3 regions of the Enterobacter sp. 186315 genome follow, and region 1 is predicted to be linked to each of the others. Evidence: predicted binding sites of a transcription regulator. Region 1 holds the regulator's gene; each other region holds the start of a gene.
The links. Region 1 encodes sigma-54, which starts transcription at its own class of promoters, with help from an activator protein. Its sites were predicted from a motif close to GTTGGCACANNTTTCGCTNT; they were not measured.
Positions count from the first base shown of each region.

Region 2: the regulator sigma-54 is predicted to act here: its motif matches at 1,963-1,982, upstream of glnA (glutamate--ammonia ligase).
Region 3: the regulator sigma-54 is predicted to act here: its motif matches at 1,339-1,358, upstream of hypA (hydrogenase maturation nickel metallochaperone HypA).

Region 1 is NZ_JBPTTK010000009.1:125,323-128,577, forward strand. Features, by position in the region: gene lptA (lipopolysaccharide ABC transporter substrate-binding protein LptA) at 1-74, shown strand, start outside; gene lptB (LPS export ABC transporter ATP-binding protein) at 81-806, shown strand; gene rpoN (RNA polymerase factor sigma-54) at 854-2,287, shown strand; gene hpf (ribosome hibernation promoting factor) at 2,310-2,597, shown strand; gene ptsN (PTS IIA-like nitrogen regulatory protein PtsN) at 2,680-3,171, shown strand; gene rapZ (RNase adapter RapZ) at 3,217-3,255, shown strand, end outside.
Region 2 is NZ_JBPTTK010000025.1:41,658-44,912, reverse strand. Features, by position in the region: gene glnL (nitrogen regulation protein NR(II)) at 1-296, opposite strand, end outside; gene glnA (glutamate--ammonia ligase) at 466-1,875, opposite strand; gene typA (ribosome-dependent GTPase TypA) at 2,254-3,255, shown strand, end outside.
Region 3 is NZ_JBPTTK010000005.1:237,718-240,972, forward strand. Features, by position in the region: gene ACSVHP_RS08460 (HypC/HybG/HupF family hydrogenase formation chaperone) at 1-104, opposite strand, end outside; gene hypB (hydrogenase nickel incorporation protein HypB) at 95-958, opposite strand; gene hypA (hydrogenase maturation nickel metallochaperone HypA) at 961-1,311, opposite strand; gene hycA (formate hydrogenlyase regulator HycA) at 1,521-1,985, shown strand; gene ACSVHP_RS08480 (4Fe-4S dicluster domain-containing protein) at 2,056-2,664, shown strand; gene hycC (formate hydrogenlyase subunit 3) at 2,661-3,255, shown strand, end outside.

The DNA of each region.
Region 1 (3,255 bases):
CGACCGTGCTTGTTCCATCACAGTTGCAGGACAAGAGCAACAACCAGGCTCCGGCTCAGAAGAAGAGTAACTAATTCGTTATGGCAACATTAACTGCAAAAAATCTCGCCAAAGCCTACAAAGGCCGCCGCGTCGTTGAAGATGTCAGTCTGACCGTCAACTCCGGCGAAATCGTTGGCCTTCTGGGCCCTAACGGTGCGGGTAAAACCACGACCTTCTATATGGTGGTCGGCATTGTTCCTCGCGATGCAGGGAATATCATCATTGATGATGAAGATATCAGCCTGCTGCCGCTGCACGCCCGCGCGCGCCGCGGTATCGGCTATCTGCCGCAGGAAGCCTCCATCTTCCGCCGTCTGAGCGTATACGACAACCTGATGGCGGTTCTGCAAATCCGTGACGATCTGACCAGCGAGCAGCGCCAGGATCGCGCGAACGAGCTGATGGAAGAGTTCCACATCGAACATCTGCGCGACAGCTTAGGCCAGGCGCTGTCCGGTGGTGAACGTCGTCGCGTTGAAATTGCCCGTGCGCTGGCCGCGAATCCGAAATTTATCCTGCTGGATGAACCCTTCGCGGGCGTTGACCCCATCTCCGTTATCGACATCAAACGTATTATCGAGCACCTGCGCGACAGCGGGCTGGGCGTGCTGATCACTGACCACAACGTCCGTGAAACGCTGGCCGTCTGCGAACGCGCCTACATTGTTAGCCAGGGCCATCTGATTGCCCACGGTACGCCACAGCAAATCCTCGAAAATGAGCATGTTAAGCGCGTGTACCTTGGGGAAGACTTCAGACTCTGATAGGGTAGAGGTTAAGTCACGCCGAACCGGAGAAAAATGCTCTGAACATGAAGCAAGGTTTGCAATTAAGGCTCAGCCAACAACTGGCGATGACGCCGCAGCTCCAGCAGGCAATTCGTCTGCTGCAACTGTCCACGTTAGAACTTCAGCAGGAACTCCAGCAGGCGCTGGACAGTAACCCCCTGCTGGAGCAAACCGATCTTCATGACGAGGTAGATACTCAGCAAGCGCAAGACACCGAAACGCTCGACACCGTTGACGCTCTCGAACAAAAAGAGATGCCGGACGAGCTTCCTCTGGATGCCAGCTGGGATGAACTCTACACTGCCGGAACCCCTTCCGGTACGCGTGCAGACTACCAGGATGACGAGCTACCGGTCTATCAGGGCGAAACCACCCAGTCGCTTCAGGATTACCTGATGTGGCAGGTGGAGCTGACTCCCTTTTCTGACACCGATCGCGCCATTGCCACCTCGATTGTCGATGCCGTCGACGATACCGGCTATCTGACCGTCACGCTGGACGATATTCTGGAAAGTATCGGCGATGATGAGATCGAGATGGAAGAGATCGAAGCCGTGCTTAAACGTATTCAGCGCTTCGATCCGGTGGGCGTGGCGGCGAAAGATCTGCGCGACTGCCTGCTGATCCAGCTTTCCCAGTTTGCGAAAGACACCCCCTGGATAGACGAAGCCCGGCTGATCATCAGCGATCATCTGGATCTGCTGGCGAATCATGATTTCCGCTCCCTGATGCGCGTCACGCGCCTCAAAGAAGAGGTGCTGAAAGAGGCGGTGGGCGTGATCCAGTCTCTCGATCCGCGCCCGGGGCAGTCGATCCAGACCAGCGAGCCGGAATATGTGATTCCGGACGTGCTGGTGAGAAAGCATAACAATCGCTGGGTAGTCGAGCTAAACTCCGACAGCATTCCTCGCCTGCAAATCAACCAGCAGTACGCTTCAATGTGTACCAGCGCCCGCAATGACTCCGATAATCAATATATCCGGAGCAATCTTCAGGAAGCGCGATGGCTGATCAAAAGCCTTGAGAGCCGAAATGATACGCTGCTGCGCGTAAGCCGCTGTATCGTCGAACAGCAGCAGGCGTTCTTTGAGCAAGGCGAAGAGTATATGAAACCGATGGTGCTGGCGGATATCGCCCAGGCCGTCGAGATGCACGAATCGACCATTTCCCGCGTCACGACGCAGAAGTATCTGCACAGCCCGCGCGGTATTTTTGAGCTTAAGTATTTCTTCTCCAGTCACGTGAATACCGAAGGCGGCGGCGAAGCCTCGTCAACGGCGATACGTGCCCTGGTGAAGAAGTTGATCGCCGCGGAAAACCCCGCGAAGCCACTGAGTGACAGTAAGTTAACCACCATGCTGTCCGATCAGGGTATTATGGTGGCACGCCGTACTGTTGCGAAGTATCGAGAGTCTTTATCCATTCCGCCGTCTAACCAGCGTAAACAGCTGGTCTGACCCAACCGATAAGGAAGACACTATGCAGCTCAACATCACTGGACAGAATGTCGAGATTACTGAAGCGTTACGCGAGTTCCTGAACACGAAGTTCGCGAAGCTTGAGCAGTATTTCGAGAGGATCAATCAGGTCTACATTGTGTTAAAAGTGGAAAAAGTGACTCATATCTCGGATGCTACCCTGCACGTTAACGGGGGTGAACTCCATGCCAGTGCGGAAGGGCAAGACATGTATGCGGCTATCGACGGCTTGATCGACAAGCTTGCGCGACAGCTTAATAAACATAAAGATAAACTGAAACAACACTAATTGTCCGGGCAGTTAACGGGTGCAGGAAGGCCTGTTGTGAAACACAACAGGCCATTTGTACGGTTAGCGCTTAGGTGAAATTATGATAAACAACGATTCCGCTCTTCAACTGAGCAATGTCCTGAACCAGGAATGTACCCGCAGTGGCGTTCACTGCCAGAGCAAAAAACGTGCGCTGGAAATTATCAGTGAACTCGCCGCCAAACAGCTGGGTCTGCCGCCTCAGGTGGTATTTGAAGCGATCCTGACGCGCGAAAAAATGGGCAGTACCGGTATCGGCAATGGTATTGCGATCCCGCATGGCAAGCTGGAAGAAGACACCCTTCGTGCCGTGGGCGTTTTTGTGCAGCTCGAAACCCCTATCGCGTTCGACGCCATCGATAATCAGCCCGTCGATCTCCTCTTCGCGCTGCTGGTGCCTGCGGATCAGACCAAAACTCACCTCCATACGCTTTCGCTGGTCGCTAAACGTCTGGCCGATAAAACGATTTGCCGTCGACTGCGCTCAGCCCAAAGTGATGAAGAGTTATACCAGATTATCACCGAAGCAGAAGGCCATCAGGACGATGCGTAACCGGGAGATAGCCTTCGAATCTGTTGTCCTGAGGAGAAACGGAACATGGTGCTGATGATCGTCAGCGGTCGTTCGGGGTCGGGG
Region 2 (3,255 bases), on a different contig from region 1:
AGACGTTGCGCGGTAAGCGACAAAATGTGCGAGCGCCCGTCGATCACCAGCGTGACTTCGTTATCCGTAAACCCCTGTCCGGCCTGCAAACTTTCCTGCATCAGGCCAATATTCAGCGAAAAATAGCTCAGAAGTTCAGGGAGCGGGGTGCCAAACAGTTTTCGCGCGCTTTGGGCGAGCAGCTGCTGCGCCGCCGGGTTGGCGTAGTGAACGGCCAGTTCGTCGTCGACCAGCAAAATACTGTTAATAAGAGAATTGAGGATCTGCCCAGCATCGGGCAGCGTGCCGGTTGCCATTCAGCAGTCTCCTGGAGTTGGTTGCACTAATTTAGTGCAGTATAGCTTTTTCGTTGTGAAAAGCGCGTGAGATCAGGTTGTTGGTGGAGAAAAAAGCCCATCCGGAGATGGGCTAAAGTTTCCACGGCAACTACTCCCGGCGCTTGTCACGCCGGGTAAAACAACTTTATTAAACGCTGTAGTACAGCTCGAACTCAACCGGGTGCGGAGTCATACGAACGCGGTCGTTCTCTTCGGTACGCAGCGCGATGTAAGCGTCAATCGCTTCATCAGTGAACACGCCACCGGCGGTCAGGAACTCACGGTCTGCGTCCAGCGCCTGGAGGGCTTCTTCCAGAGAGCCAGCAACCTGTGGGATCTCTTTCGCTTCTTCTGGCGGCAGGTCGTACAGGTTTTTGTCCATTGCTTCGCCCGGGTGGATCTTGTTCTTGATACCGTCCAGACCCGCCATCAGCAGTGCTGCGAAGCACAGGTATGGGTTAGCCGCTGGATCCGGGAAGCGCACTTCGATACGACGCGCTTTTGGCGATGCAACCACTGGAATACGGATAGAAGCAGAACGGTTACGGGCAGAGTAGGCCAGCATTACTGGCGCTTCGTAGCCTGGGACCAGACGCTTGTAGGAGTTAGTGGTTGGGTTCGCCAGGGCGTTGATCGCTTTAGCGTGTTTGATAACACCACCGATGTAGTGCAGCGCCTGCTCGGACAGACCGGCATATTTGTCGCCAGAGAACAGGTTTGTGCCGTTCTTGGACAGGGACATGTGGCAGTGCATACCGGAACCGTTGTCGCCAAACATTGGTTTTGGCATGAAGGTCGCGGTTTTACCGAAGCGGTGCGCGACGTTGTGAACAACGTATTTGTAGATCTGAATCTCATCCGCTTTCTTGGTCATGGTGTTGAAGCGGGTTGCGATTTCGTTCTGACCAGCGGTTGCCACTTCGTGGTGATGCGCTTCAACGACCAGGCCCATCTCTTCCATGATCAGACACATGGTAGAACGGATGTCCTGTGAAGAATCGACCGGAGGAACCGGGAAGTAACCGCCTTTCACGCCAGGACGGTGACCTTTGTTACCGCCTTCGTATTTGGTAGAGGAGTTCCATGCGCCTTCGATGTCATCGATAGCCACGTGGGAACCAGAAATTGAAGCACCAAAACGGATGTCGTCGAACAGGAAGAACTCTGGCTCTGGCCCGAACAGAACGGTGTCTGCGATGCCGGTAGAGCGCAGGTACTCTTCAGCGCGTTTTGCGATAGAGCGTGGGTCGCGGTCGTAACCTTGCAGCGTGCCTGGCTCGAGGATGTCGCAACGGATGATAAGCGTAGACTCTTCGAAGAACGGGTCAATGAGCGCAGTGGTCGCGTCCGGCATCAGAACCATGTCGGATTCGTTAATGCCTTTCCAGCCACCAATGGAGGAGCCGTCAAACATTTTGCCTTCTTCAAAGAATTCGGCGTTCACCTGATGAGCAGGGATCGTGACGTGCTGTTCTTTACCTTTGGTATCGGTGAAGCGCAGATCAACAAACTTCACTTCATGTTCGTTCAGCATCGTCAAAACGTGTTCAGCGGACATACTTAACTCTCCAGATTGGTCATTGTCGTCGTGGTAACGAGGTCTTCAAATTCTGTGTTTTGCTGGCTGTGTTGCCATGTTTTTAATAAAGCGAAATCTGTGCCAACTTTTAAAACACCCCAAAAAGGCGTTATCATGCGCACCATAGTGCAAAACTGCTGCACCACGATGGTTATGTTGCACCAGTATAGTGCTTCAGTGTGAACACTGAGCACCATATTGGTGCAATTTTCGTTAAAGTGCCCTTTTTACGCTCCGTGAAAGCGATCACAAAGCATCTCTGCGATACTTGTTAGCGGAGGATGTTTGTGATCCTGTTTTGTAGTGCGATTAATCCGTGTACAATAACGCGCTATTTCTAATGCCTGAGGCAAAGTTGTGATCGAAAATCTGCGTAATATCGCCATCATCGCGCACGTTGACCATGGTAAAACTACCCTGGTTGATAAGCTGCTACAGCAATCTGGTACGTTTGACGCCCGTGCTGAAACTCAAGAACGCGTGATGGACTCCAACGATTTGGAGAAAGAGCGTGGGATTACCATCCTCGCTAAAAACACCGCTATCAAATGGAATGACTACCGTATCAACATCGTTGATACCCCAGGGCACGCCGACTTCGGTGGTGAAGTTGAGCGCGTAATGTCCATGGTAGACTCCGTTCTGCTGGTCGTTGATGCAATGGATGGCCCAATGCCGCAGACGCGCTTCGTAACCAAGAAAGCATTTGCTCATGGTTTGAAGCCAATTGTTGTTATTAACAAAGTTGACCGCCCTGGTGCGCGTCCTGACTGGGTTGTGGATCAGGTCTTCGACCTGTTCGTTAACCTCGACGCGACCGACGAGCAGCTGGACTTCCCTATCGTTTACGCTTCTGCGCTGAACGGTATCGCAGGTCTGGACCACGAAGACATGGCTGAAGACATGACCCCGCTGTACCAGGCGATTGTTGACCGTGTTCCTGCACCAAACGTTGATCTCGACGGCACCTTGCAGATGCAGATCTCTCAGCTCGACTACAACAACTATGTTGGTGTAATCGGCATTGGTCGTATCAAGCGCGGTAAAGTGAAGCCTAACCAGCAGGTCACTATCATCGATAGCGAAGGCAAAACCCGTAACGGTAAAGTCGGTAAAGTACTGACTCACCTGGGTCTTGAGCGTATCGAGAGCGACATCGCTGAAGCGGGTGATATCATCGCTATCACCGGTCTGGGCGAGCTGAACATCTCCGACACCATCTGCGATCCGCAGAACGTTGAAGCGCTGCCAGCCCTGTCCGTTGATGAACCAACCGTTTCCATGTTCTTCAACGTCAACACCTCTCCGTTCTGTGGTAAAGAAGGTAAGTTCGTTACCTCTCGTCAGATCCTTGACCGC
Region 3 (3,255 bases), on a different contig from region 1:
CTGCCCACCAGCGTCAGGTCGACGTCGCGCAGCACGCCGCACACCTCAACCCTGGCCTGATTGCCCTCAATGGACTGGATTTGACCCGGTACGCCTATGCACATCGTTCGCTCTCCAGCCAGTTCAGCCAGGCCTCCATGCCGTCGCCGCGGGTGGCGGAAACCAGCAGGATCTGAATGTCCGGGTTGACCTCCCGGGCGCAGGCCAGGCACTTCTCCACGTCGAAATTCAGGTACGGCAGCAGGTCGACCTTGTTCAGCAGCATGATGGAGGCGGCGGCAAACATATGCGGATATTTGAGCGGTTTGTCCTCGCCTTCGGTGACGGAAAGCACCGCCACCTTATGCCGTTCCCCCAGGTCAAAGCTCGCCGGGCAGACCAGGTTGCCGACGTTTTCAATAAACAGAATGCCGTTATCTTCCACGGGAAGACGCGGGGCGGCCTCGGCAATCATCTGCGCGTCCAGGTGGCAGCCCTTGCCGGTATTAACCTGGATCGCCGGGGTGCCGGTTTCGCGAATGCGCGCGGCGTCGTTGACCGTCTGCTGGTCTCCTTCAATGACAGCGCAGGAGACCCGTGCGTTGAGCCGCTTAAGCGTTTCGGTCAGCAGGGTGGTTTTGCCGGAACCGGGGCTGGAAACCAGGTTCAGCACCAGCTGGTTACGCGCGGCGAAACGGGCGCGGTTGCGGGCGGCAATTTGGTTGTTTTTATCCAGCACGTTGATTTCCACCTCCAGCATCTGGCGCTGGCTGATGCCCGGCGCGTGGGTGCCCGCTTCGCCGTGGCCGTAATGCAGATCGCCTGCATCCGATCGTTGCGGCGCAAAGCTGATGCCGGTTAAGGCCGCCGCCGGACGCGGGGCAGGGGAGAACGGGGCGGAGCGAAACGCCGAGTGAGGACGATGCTCGTCCCCTTCTATATAGAGGTTGCCTTCAGCGCAACCGCAGGTACTGCACATAGTTAATTCCTCTCGATTTCGAGACGTTGAATTTGCATTCCGTCATCCGCCACGATGCGAAGCCCGGTGCTCTGGCACTGCGGACAGCGCTGAACCTTAGACGACAGCAGCGTGACGTACTCCTGACACTGCTCGCACCAGCACTCCGCCTGCTGCTCTTCAATATGCAGCTCGCAGCCTTCCGCCAGCGTGCCGCGGCACACCAGCTCAAAGCAAAAGGTGAGGGCGCTGGTTTCGACGCAGGAAAATGCCCCGACTTTTAGCCAGACCCCGGTCACGCGCGTTGCGCTGTTCTGTACTGCCTGCTGCTCAATAAGTTCCAGGGCCCGCTGGCAGAGGGTGATTTCGTGCATGACGCCTCCTCAATGAATTGGCCCATTAATGCAATAACGATGCCAGCTTGGTTTTTGTCAGGGCGTGACGATGTCAATGCTGTCGAAATGACACGTCGACAGTGCCGCCACGACAGCAGTGTGAAAAGTAAAACCTTGTGAAATCAATTAATTAAAAATTGGCATGGAATCTGCTTAACAGGGCTATCTCCATCAACCGGAACCCTGACATGACTATTTGGGAAATCAGCGAAAAAGCAGACTACATCGCGCAACGGCATCAGCAGCTCCAGGAGCAGTGGCACCTGTACTGTAACTCTCTGGTACAGGGGATCACCCTGTCGAAGGCCCGTCTGCACCACGCCATGAGCTGTGCGGCGCAGGGGGACATGCGCTTCGTGCTGTTCGGCCACTTTACGATTTACGTCACCCTGGCAGACAGCTTTAACAGCCACACCATTGAGTACTACGTCGAGACAAAAGACGGCGAAAAACAACGCATTGCGCAGGCAGAACTGATGGCCGACGGCATGGTGGATGGCCACGTCAGCAACCGCGATCGCCAGCAGGTGCTGGAACATTATCTGGAAAAAATCGCGCCGGTTTACAACGGCCTGTATACCGCCGTGGAACACGACCTGCCGGTCAATCTGCGCCAGCTGGTAAGCGAAAAAGCGTCGGCCAACGTTGCCTGATGTGTGCGTGTCGAGAAGTGTCGATAAGACAGTTTTTCGTCAAAAATGACCATCACCAGAGGATTGCCCGGTGAACCGTTTTGTAATTGCTGACTCGACGGTCTGTATTGGCTGTCGCACCTGTGAGGCGGCGTGTTCGGAAACCCATCGCCTGCACGGGTTGCAGTCAATGCCGCGTCTGCGCGTTATGCGTAACGAAAAAGAGTCTGCCCCGCAGCTCTGCCACCACTGTGAAGATGCCCCGTGCGCGGGCGTCTGTCCGGTGAACGCCATCACCCGCGTCGATGGCGCGGTACAGCTTAATGAAAGCTTGTGCGTGAGCTGCAAGCTGTGCGCCATCGCCTGCCCGTTCGGGGCCATTGAGTTTTCCGGCAGCCGTCCGCTGCATATTCCGGCTAACGCCAACACCCCGAAAGCACCGCCCGCGCCACCGGCTCCGGCACGCGTCAGCTCCCTGCTGGACTGGGTGCCGGGCGTGCGCGCCATCGCCGTGAAGTGCGACCTGTGCAGCTTCGATGAAGAAGGCCCGGCCTGCGTGCGCACCTGCCCGACCAAAGCGCTGATTCTGGTAAATATTCGCGATATCGCCCGCACCAGCAGACGCAAGCGCGAACTGACCATCAATACCGATTTTGGCGATCTGTCGCTGCTTCAGGCACATCAGGAGGGGGCGAAATGAACGCTGTGACGATGATTAACAGCGCCGTGGCGTACTTTGTTGCCGCCGCCGTTCTGGCGCTAATCTTCTCTTTTCATAAAACCCTGAGCGGCTGGATTGCCGGGATTGGCGGGGCGGTTGGCAGCCTGATGACCCTCGCCGCAGGCGGGGTCGTGCTGCTCGACGGGCAGTCCGTCGACGCGGTCATGCCGCTGGTGCGCCACGCGGTATTACTGACGCCGCTGAACGCCATCTGGCTGGTGACCTTCGGCCTGTGCGGGCTGTTTATCAGCCTGTTTAATATCGACTGGCACCGCCATGAGAAGACCAAAGCCAACGGCCTGCTGGTCAACCTGCTGATGGCCGCCGCCGTGTGTACGACGATCGCCAGCAACCTGGGTGCGCTGGTGGTGATGGCGGAAATTATGGCCCTGTGCGGCGTGTTCCTGACCGGCTGTAGCGCCTCCGGCAAGCTGTGGTTTGCGCTGGGCCGCCTCGGCACGCTGCTGCTGGCGCTGGCCTGCTGGCTGGTGTGGCAGCGCTTCGGCACCCTGGACTTTGCGGCGTTGAATGGTCGAGCGCTTGGCAACGACGTCTGGCTGCTGGGCGTGG